Regions from separate parts of the Streptomyces sp. NPDC107498 genome, predicted to be linked through region 1. Evidence: riboswitches for the same ligand, from Rfam matches in the RefSeq annotation. Region 1 holds a riboswitch; each other region holds the start of a gene.
What was found. Region 1 has a riboswitch for cyclic di-AMP ahead of ACZ66Z_RS22080 (M23 family metallopeptidase). Riboswitches for the same ligand answer to the same signal wherever they lie in the genome.
Positions count from the first base shown of each region.

Region 2: it holds a riboswitch for cyclic di-AMP, as region 1 does, so the genes downstream of both, ACZ66Z_RS25510 (LysM peptidoglycan-binding domain-containing protein) here and ACZ66Z_RS22080 (M23 family metallopeptidase) in region 1, are expected to answer to the same signal.
Region 3: it holds a riboswitch for cyclic di-AMP, as region 1 does, so the genes downstream of both, ACZ66Z_RS32620 (M23 family metallopeptidase) here and ACZ66Z_RS22080 (M23 family metallopeptidase) in region 1, are expected to answer to the same signal.

Region 1 is NZ_JBVJPE010000012.1:126,104-129,364, reverse strand. It holds gene ACZ66Z_RS22090 (HPr family phosphocarrier protein) at 1-269, shown strand, start outside; gene ACZ66Z_RS22085 (GntR family transcriptional regulator) at 401-1,084, opposite strand; gene ACZ66Z_RS22080 (M23 family metallopeptidase) at 1,274-2,044, opposite strand; cyclic di-AMP (ydaO/yuaA leader) riboswitch at 2,057-2,222, opposite strand; gene ACZ66Z_RS22075 (M16 family metallopeptidase) at 2,423-3,261, opposite strand, start outside.
Region 2 is NZ_JBVJPE010000016.1:1,805-5,065, forward strand. It holds gene ACZ66Z_RS25500 (phosphocholine-specific phospholipase C) at 1-711, shown strand, start outside; gene ACZ66Z_RS25505 (DUF6197 family protein) at 783-1,385, opposite strand; cyclic di-AMP (ydaO/yuaA leader) riboswitch at 1,793-1,951, shown strand; gene ACZ66Z_RS25510 (LysM peptidoglycan-binding domain-containing protein) at 1,954-2,844, shown strand; gene ACZ66Z_RS25515 (phosphoribosyltransferase family protein) at 2,828-3,261, opposite strand, start outside.
Region 3 is NZ_JBVJPE010000027.1:60,424-63,684, reverse strand. It holds gene ACZ66Z_RS32625 (aldo/keto reductase) at 1-103, opposite strand, end outside; gene ACZ66Z_RS32620 (M23 family metallopeptidase) at 150-1,250, opposite strand; cyclic di-AMP (ydaO/yuaA leader) riboswitch at 1,263-1,424, opposite strand; gene ACZ66Z_RS32615 (PP2C family protein-serine/threonine phosphatase) at 1,637-2,848, opposite strand; gene ACZ66Z_RS32610 (MFS transporter) at 2,964-3,261, opposite strand, start outside.

The DNA of each region.
Region 1 (3,261 bases):
GCGTCAACGTCGGCTGGGCCGAGGGCCTGCACGCCCGCCCCGCGTCCATCTTCGTCCGTGCCGCCACGGCTTCCGGCGTGCCGGTGACGATCGCCAAGTCCGACGGCAACCCCGTGAACGCCGCCTCCATGCTCGCGGTGCTCGGTCTGGGCGCGCAGGGCGGCGAGGAGATCGTCCTCGCCTCGGAGGCCGACGGCGCCGAGGCCGCGCTCGACCGCCTGGCGAAGCTGGTCGCCGAGGGCCTGGACGAGCTGCCCGAGACCGTCTGACCCCGGTCCCCGCACGACGAATGGCCGCGCCCCGGAATTCCCGGGGACGCGGTCATTCGCTTTTCTCCGCCCCTTTCCGGGCAGCACGAAAATCCGGCCCGAATGCCTGTTCTTTGTATACGACGGGCGTGTTAATTCCGGGCGCCCGTCGTGTTGACCGCGTGTTGCGAAACCCTCACACGGCCCCGCTCCGGATTCTTCGGCCGGTGCAGCGCCAGCGAACGCTCCGCGTGCAGCGCGGTCAGCGCCCGCGCCCGTTCGGCGTCGCCTCGCGCCACGGCGTCCACGATCGCGCCGTGCTCGGCCCAGGCCTCGACCGGCTGGGCGGGCTGCTCCACGACGTGCGTCCAGGCGATCTTGTGCCGCAGCTGGGTGAGCAGCGCCGTGAGGGCCGGGCTCCCGGAGGCCTGCGCGAGGGTCTCGTGGAACCAGCCGCCGAGCGAGCGCAGGTCCTCGGCCCGGCCTCGCCTGGCCCGCTCCTGACCCAGCCTGACCAGGCCGCGCAGCACCCTGAGGTGCGCCTCGGTGCGCCGCTGCGCGGCCCGGGCGGCGCCCAGCGGTTCCAGCAGCGCCCGCATGTCGAGGAGATCGGCGGCCTCCTGCTCGGTCGGCTCGGCGACCTGGGCCCCCGCGTGACGGCGGGTGACGACGAAGCCCTCGGACTCCAGGGTGCGCAGCGCCTCGCGGATCGGGACCCGGGAGACCCCGTACCGGCGGGCGAGCTGCTCCTCGGCCAGTCGAGCCCCCCGCTCGAACACGCCGGAGACGATGTCGTCCCGGATCGCCGTGCATACCGAGTGCGCGGGAATGCGCATGTCCGACCTCCGCCTTGGTGCGCGCGAGACAATTCGAGCGGCGCCTGTTCTGCACCGGTCTTCGACTCTATTGCAGCACGCCGGAATTTCCGATGCCCCGACGGAATCCACGACCGCTTTCCGGCCGACGAAAAGCCCCGGCTCAGTACGAGCCGGGGCTTTTGCGACGCGGTGCGCGGCGGGGCCGGGTCAGACGTTGACGCCGCGGGCGCGGAGGTAGGCGATCGGGTCGATGTCCGAGCCGTACTCGGGGCTCGTGCGCGCCTCGAAGTGGAGGTGCGGGCCGGTGGAGTTGCCGGTCGAGCCCGAGATGGCTATCTGCTGGCCCGGCTCGACGGTCTGGCCGACGTAGACCCCGATGGAGGAGAGGTGCCCGTACTGGGTGTACGTGCCGTCGTTCATCCGGATGACGATGTTGTTGCCGTACGCGCCGCCCCAGCCGGCCTCGACGACGGTGCCGGAGCCGACGGAGACGACCCGGCTGCCGTAGGCGGCGTGGAAGTCGATGCCGGAGTGGCTGCCGGAGGACCAGAGCGAGCCACCGGTCTTGTAGCCGGTGGAGACGTACGAGCCGGCGACGGGGAGCTGGAAGGAGGCCAGACGGCGGCGCTCGGCCGCGCGGGCGGCGCGCTCGCGCTCCAGGCGGACCTCCTTGGCGCGGGCCTCGGCCTTGCGCTTCGCCTCGGCCTCGGCCTTCGCCTTGGCGATGGCCTCGACGGCCTCCTGCTCCTGGGCGGCCGCCTGGGCGTTGATCCGGTCGACGAGCGACTCCTCGGTGATCACCTGGGTGAGACCGGTGTCCTCGAGGGAGCGGTTGTCCGTGTCGGCGGCGAGCGCCGGGGAGGCGAGGGTTCCGATGACGCCGGTGGTGGCGAGCGTCGCGGCGCCGGCGATGCCCACGCTGCGGCGCGCCATCCGGCTCGGAGCACGATGCTTCCCGGTGGCACGGGTGAACGCCATGTAGGGGTTGGTCCTTTCCTTCCCTCTCGCCTACCGGGTTAGCTGACGGGTTCGGAGCAGGAAGGTCTCCTACGGGCCCCTCCGTACGAGACGAAGGCGCCCGATTCACCCCAGGGACTGCGTGCGGGTCCCCGGCTCCCCAGGCTCGCGCCTGACGGGGACTCGGCGATGGCTGTCCGATGCCGCGGGTGCGGCACGTGCAACTGACGGACAGCCGCCCCGACGCTATGCGGATCGTCTTTCAATCACCAACCGGACACGGGTTTTGTAAGACATGCCACAGGGCAAACGATCACCCTCAACCGCAATCCGGACAAAGCGGAGGACCCCGACGAACCATGCCGTCGGGGCCCACCCGTTGTCGTCCCGGGGCCGGAATCAGCCCGTCACGACGGTCACTTCACCGATGCCGAGCGCGCGCACCGGCTCCGCGATCTGCGCCGCGTCGCCGACGAGCACGGTGACGAGCCGGTCCACCGGGAAGGCGTTGACCACGGCGGCCGTCGCCTCGACGGTGCCGGTCTCGGCCAGGCGCGCGTACAACTGGGCCTGGAAGTCGTCCGGGAGGTGCTGCTCGACCTGGTCGGCGAGCGTCCCGGCGACCGAGGCGGCCGTCTCGTACTTGAGGGGCGCCACCCCGACGAGGTTCTGCACGGCCGTCTCGCGCTCCGCGTCGGTGAGGCCCTCGGCGGCGAGCGTGCGCAGCACCTTCCACAGGTCCTCGAGGGCCGGACCGGTGTTGGGGGTGTCGACGGATCCGCTGATGGCGAGCATCGAGGCGCCGTTCCCCTCGGCGTCCGAGCGGAGCACCTGGCCGAAGGCCCGCACGCCGTACGTGTAGCCCTTCTCCTCGCGCAGGACCCGGTCCAGACGGGAGGTCAGGGTGCCGCCGAGGCAGTACGTGCCGAGGACCTGGGCCGGCCAGACGCGATCGTGCCGGTCGGGTCCGATCCGGCCGATCAGCAGCTGCGTCTGGACGGCGCCGGGACGGTCCACGACGACGACCCGCCCGGTGTCGTCGGCGGTGATCGGCGGCATCGGGAGCGGCTCGGCCGGCTCGCCGGTCCAGGCGCCCAGCGTCTCGGCGAGGACCTTGTCGAGGTCGACGCCGGTCAGGTCGCCGACGACCACCGCGGTGGCCGTGCCCGGCCGGACGTGCGCCTCGAAGAAGGCGCGGACGGCGGCGGCGTCGATCGCGGCGACCGTCTCCTCGGTGC
Region 2 (3,261 bases), on a different contig from region 1:
CCGTCCACGGCGAAGGTGATCGGGCAGGCCACCTGCGGCCCGCTGCCGAACCCGGCGCCGCAGAACAACGCGCTGCCCGCCCAGGAGTCCGGCACCCGCCCCGCGCGCGCCCTGCCGTACCAGGTGAACGGCAACCTCGACCGCTTCGAGTTCGGCGCCGCGGGCAAGATCCTCGCCTGGTTCTCCATGACCAACCGGGGCGCGGAGGCCAAGCGGTCGGCGCACTTCTCGATCCACCCGCACCAGTACCGGGACACCGCCGCCTGGCAGTACACCGTCGATCCCGGCGGCACGGCCACCGACTACTTCAACATCGGGCTCGGCTCGGGGTCCGGGAAGTACGACATCTCGATGATGGGCCCGAACCGCTTCCTGCGCCGCTTCATCGGGGACGCCTCCAAGGCGGGCAAGGCCGTCGAGGTGGCGGCCCGGTTCGCACCCGAGTCGGGAACGGGCAGGACGGCCCTGTGGTTCACGATGACCAACTCCTCGGCCGGGCCCGTCACCTTCACGATCCGCTCGAACGCCTACCGCTCGGACGGCCCGTGGACGTACACGGTTCCGGCGAACTCCCGTCGCGAGGACTTCTTCAACGCGGTGGCGTACAACGGCGGCTGGTACGACTTCACGATCACCGCCGACATCGACGGGAGCTGGTCGCGCCGGTACACCGGCCACATCGAGACCGGAGCCCCGAGCGTCAGCGGCTGACCCCTCCCCCGCGCGCCGGGCGGCAGCGGCCTTCCGGTCACCGCTGCCGCCCGGCACCGGGCGGCACGGCATCAGCGCCCGGCGTGCGCGGCGCGGCGGACCGTGGCGTCGAGGAGGGCCACCGCGTCGGCCCCGGTGCGGCCGGGGGCCCGGTTCCACGGCCCGATCAGCCCCTGCCACCCGCGTGACCGCAGCTCGGTCATGACCCAGGCGGCCGCCTCGTTCATGGTGTCGGCGCTGCCGTAGCCGAGCCGGTGGGCGGCGAGGAGGGCCCCGCAGACGCACCGGGCGCCGCGTGCGTCCCGCAGCTTGTACGGGGCGTTCTGCCAGCCCCATTCCGTCAGCACCAGGCGCGCGTAGCCGAGGTGGACCGAGGGGCGGAGCTCGGCCTGTCCGATGCGGCGCCAGGTGTGCAGCCGGTCCGGCAGCACGGCGCCGAGCCGTCCCGGGATGCGGCGCTCGACGGGGAGCTCCGGGGGCAGGGCGGCCAGGGCGTCGGCCACGAGCCGGTCCACCGGCACGCTGAGCAGGGCCCGCCAGCCCTCCTCGACCGGCGGCGACTCCTGGGGGGCGGTCCAGTCCGTGACGATCCGCTGCCAGGTGGCGCTCTCGAAGAGGGCGGCCGCCTCGCGGTCGAGGGCGTCGGGGCTGAGCAGGGAGGCGGAGGGCGGCATGGGGATGTCTCCTGGGTCGACTCCCCCCATCCTTCAAGATGGAATGTCGGTTTTGCCGCTTTCACCCTCACGCGGAGAGTCGTCGACCTCGCGACACCCCTCGCCTTCTCGGCGAACAACTCATCACATGAATTATCACCCCATTCACCCATGAAAGGAACTACATACCAAATAGGACATTCCGCTTCGCGTGACGCGACTCACTCGCACGGCTCGACGATTCTGCGGCCTTCTCCCCCGCCCCGTACCGGGCAAGGAAGTTCGACGCCCACCGGACGGCGTCGATCTTGAATCATCCGAATTCCGTGATCCATTTCCGCATACCCGGGACCCTCTCCCCTTGTTATCCGTCGCATTACTGGCCTACGGTCACCTCCATTCGAGCGGAACGCCCAATCCTGCCGCCGCTCGGTAAAACTCCCTTTTCACCCGACGGCAGGAGCGGGGGACCCACGAATACGCCGGTCCGGAATCCGGAACGGCTCGGGGTGAAGCCGCGTGCGCGCGGCCGGACATCTCCCGTCCGAACCCGACAGCTCACCCCGCAGGCGCCGGAGAGGAAACCGTCATGCCTGCTCACGGTAAGCACCGCCGCCCCCGCCGCAGCCCCGTCTCCCGGGGCCTCGCCCTGGTCGGTACGGGTGGCGCCGCACTCACCCTGCCGCTCATCGCCCCGGCCGTCGCCGGCGCCGCGCCCGTGTCCGGCGCCCCGGAGATCGCCGCCCAGTCCCTCGCCGCTCCCGCCGCGCAGACCGCCGCCAAGGCCCCCGCCGCCCCGGCCACCGTGCGCACGTACACCGTCGTGAGTGGTGACTCGCTTTCCCTGATCGCCCGCAAGAAGGGAATTCGGGGGGGCTGGAAGAGCCTTTACAGCGCCAACAAGAGCGTCGTGGGTGACGACCCGTCACTCATTCACCCCGGTCTCGAACTGACGATTCGTCGGGATTCCGCCAAGGCCGCCCCCGCCCAGCCGAAGGCGAAGAAGTCCGCCACGACCGAACGGGCGAGCCGCTCCGAGCGCCGGTCGGCCGCTCCCGCCGTCGCCACCGGCACGGGCGCCTCCGCCGCGCAGGCCGTCCCGGCCGTCGCCGCCGCCCCCTCCGCCGGCAAGGCGGCCCCCGCCGCCGCCACGAACTACGCCGACAACCTCGACGGCTGGATCCGGGAGTCCCTGGCCATCATGGGCCAGCACGGCATCCCCGGCTCCTACGACGGGATCCTCCGCAACGTCATGCGCGAGTCGTCCGGAAACCCCCAGGCCATCAACCTCTGGGACTCCAACGCGGTCGCCGGCACCCCCTCCAAGGGCCTGCTCCAGGTCATCGAGCCGACCTTCCTCGCCTACCACGTGCCCGGCACGTCCATGGACCTGTTCGACCCGGTCGCCAACATCACCGCCGCCTGCAACTACGCGGCCGACCGCTACGGCTCCATCGACAACGTCAACTCGGCGTACTGACCCCCTGCCGCCGGAAGTGCTCGGCGAACCAGGAGGTGGCGAGGTCCGCCACCTCCTCCAGGGCGCCCGGCTCCTCGAAGAGGTGGCCGGCGCCGCCCACCACGGCGAGCCGGTTCTCGCAGCGCAGCAGGGCCAGGGCCCGTCGGTTGAGGTCCAGGACCACCGCGTCCGCGCCGCCCACCACCAGGAGCGTCGGGGCGCGCACCCGTGCCAGGTGCTCGGCCGCGAGGTCCGGCCGGCCGCCCCGCGAGACGACGGCGCCCACCGGGGAGGCGGGGTCGGCGGCCGCCCACAGCGCGGCGGCCGCGCCCGTGCTCGCGCCGAAGTACCCGAGCGGGAGCCCCGCGCTCCCGGGCCTCCCGGCCAGCCACTCCGTGGCCCCGGCGAGCCGCCCGGCGAGGAGCGGGGCGTCGAAGA
Region 3 (3,261 bases), on a different contig from region 1:
CGAAGGACTGCGCTTCGTCGGCGGTCCAGCCGAAGACGTTGCCGCCCAGGGCCACGGGGAAGACGTGCAGATCGGAGGTGCCCAGTCGGCGGAGAGAGGTCATGCGTCGGTCAACCGTTCCCGCCGCCGGGCCTATTCCGTGCGGTTCCTCAGAGGCTCAGGCCCTTGGAGCGGAGCCAGGACGCCGGGTCGATGCCGTCGCCGCCGGGGGTGTGGACCTCCATGTGGAGGTGGGCGCCGGTGACGTTGCCGGTGGCGCCGACGCGGCCGACGGTCTCGCCGGTGGAGACGGTCTGCCCGGCGCTGACCAGCATGGACGAGAGGTGGCAGTACCAGACCTCGGTGCCGTCCTCCAGCTCCAGGACGATCCGGTAGCCGTAGGAGCCGGACCAGCCCGCCGACTTGACGGTCGCGCCGTGGACCGCCTTGAGCGGGGTGCCCGTGGGGGCGGCGAAGTCGAGGCCGGTGTGGTGGCCGGAGGACCACATCGAGCCGGACTGCATGTAGGTGGCGGTGAGGGTGTACGAGGAGACCGGCAGCGAGTAGCTGGCGGCGAGCTGGGCGAGGCGCTCGGCCTCGGCCTTGGCGGCGGCCTCCGCCTCCGCCTTCGCCTTGGCTTCCGCCTCGGCCTTCGCCTTCGCCTCGGCGGCCGCCTTCTCCGCGGCGGCTTCCTTGGCCTCGGCCTCCGCGGCGGCCTTCTCGGCCGCCGCCTTCTCCGTCGCGGCCTTCTCGGCGGCGTCGGCGGAGGCCTGCTGCTGCTCGGCCTGCTGGAGGATGCGGGCGCGCAGGGCCTCGCCCGCGGCGGGGGCGGCGGCCTGCTCGGCCTGTCCGGTCGCCCGGTCGGCGGTGTCGGTCGTGTAGGTCGCGGCGGTGAGCGGGGCCGGGTTGGCGCGGGCCGCGGTGACGGGCGCGCTGTCCTCCTCGGGGAGGAGGTCGCCGAGGCCGGGGAGGTCGTGGGCGTCCGGCAGGTTCAGGTCGGGGAGGTCCGGCAGCGATATGGCGACCGGGGGCTTCTCCTGCGCGGTGGCGAGGCCGCCCGCGCCGACGGCCGCGATGACGCCGACGCCGAGGACGGTGGAGGAGCGGGCGAAGTTGGAGCGCTGCTTGACGACCCGGTGCCGGCCGCCGGAGCGGCTCTCGGCGCGGAGGGAGCCCTCGGTGGGGTTCCACTCGGTGTCGGGAGCGGCGGGACCCGCGCCGCCGCCGAAGGCGTCGAAGGGGACTTCGGGGGCGGGGGTGTTGGACGCCACGAAGGCGCGCTCCTTTCCTTCCTTCTCGCCTACCGGGTTAGCTGACGGGTTCGGAGCAGGAAGGTCTCCTACGGGCTCTCGCGCGCGTGCGTGGTTCGCACGGGTGCGAAGGGGCCCGATTCACCCCAAGTGGTGGTTCCCCGGTTCCTTTTCAGGATTCGGCGCGTGCGCGCGGTGCCGTCTCTTGCGACGGCTGGGACGACCGCGCTGCGTTATCGAACGTTAATAGACAGGGGGTCCCGATTCCAAGCCGTTCCCCTTGATCATTCATTGGATTGGGGGTGTATCGCCCGAGTTGACCCCCCTTCAGGGGGGCTCGGGGCGGGAACGGCGAAACCCTCGCGATCTGACGTTATGTCAATTGTTATCGCAGTGACACCTCTCGACTACGGCCGGTGACCGGGGCTGCCCGGCGGCACCACCGGCATCGTCCGGCGCCGCTCGGGCTGCCCCGTCGCCGGCCGGCTCACCGCGAGCAGCGCCATGTCGTCGGTCGACCCGCCGCCCGTGTGGAGCCGTACGTCGTCCACGAGCGCGTCGAGCAGCTCCTCGGGCCCCGGGAAGATCCGCCCGGCGAGGCGCGCCACCGGATCGTAGAAGACGCCCCGCGCGTTCCGCGCCTCCGAGAGGCCGTCCGTGTAGAAGAGCAGCGTCGCGCCCGGCGGGAACGGCCGCGCCTCCGCCCGGTCCGGCCACGCCGCCAGGTCGCCCATGCCGAGCGGCAGCGCCGCCTCGCCCGGCTCCAGTGGGTCCAGCCGCCCGTCCGCGTACAGCATTAGCGGCGGCGGGTGCCCCCGGTTGACGACCCGTACGAAACCGTCGAAGGTCCCGCTCCCGTCGGCGCGCGGGATCTCGGCCAGGACGGCCGTGGTGAACCCCTCGAAGGCGTCGAGGCCGTGCCGGCGGGTGCCCTCCCGGGCCAGCGCCCGCTCCAGGCGCCGCGCCACGCCCTCCAGGGTCCGCTCCTGCTCGGCCGCCTCCCGGAAGGCCCCGATGACGACGGCGACGGCCTCGACCGCGTCCATCCCCTTGCCCCGGACGTCCCCGACCACGAGCCGCACCCCGTGCGGGGTGTCCTGGACGGCGAACAGGTCGCCGCCGATGAACGCGTCGGCCTGCGCCGCCTCGTACCGCGCCGCGCACTGCAGTCCGCCGATCCGCTCCGCGGGCGTCGGCAGCACCGCCTTCTGCGCGGTCTCCGCGATGACCCGCGCCGAGGCGAGCCGCTCGCCGCTGCGGCGCACGACCCGGTTGATGAGGAGGGCGAGCGCGGAGACGGTGAGGACGGTCAGGGTCTCGGTGAGGGAGGGGACCTCGTCGGCGGTGCCGTTGTAGAGGTGCAGCCCGACGGAGGCGAGGACGGCCGCGATCCCGGTGAGGAGGGTGGTCAGCATCGAGAAGAAGGGCGCGGCGATCAGCGGGGCGGCGGAGAAGAGCGGCGACGCGGTGTACGCGGGCGGGGTCGCCAGGTCGAAGCCGATGCCGCCCGCGATGACCAGCGGGGGCAGCGCGCGGATGAACCGACGGGCACCGCTGTGCTCGGGGCGGCCCTCGCCGCCCCGCCGTCCTCCGCCCGCCGCTCCTAGGGGGTGCCCCACCTGTGCTCTCCTGCCCGGTCCGACCGGCCGCGGTCCGCACCGCGCCCTCCCAGGGTGGCCGCCGCCGCCCGGCGCGGCGACTCCCACGGGGCCGAGTGGCGTACGGGACACGGGGTCAGTCGGCCGCCAGCCGCCCGCCCCGGGCGAGGAGCGCCATCGCCGCCGCGCACCCCAGGCCCACCGCGCACAACGCGAGCCACGGCAGCGCCGACCGGCCGGCGACGTCGAGGAGCACGCCGGTCCCCAGGTTCCCCAGGGTGATCCCGATCCCGCACACCGTGTTGTAGAGCCCGTAGTGGGTGGCCACCCAGCGCCCCCGGGACAGGGCGACGACGGTGTCCATCTCGTACGGGTAGAGCACCGCGTTCGCGACGGCCAGGACCGCCGCGCACAGCAGCAGTCCGACCGGCCCC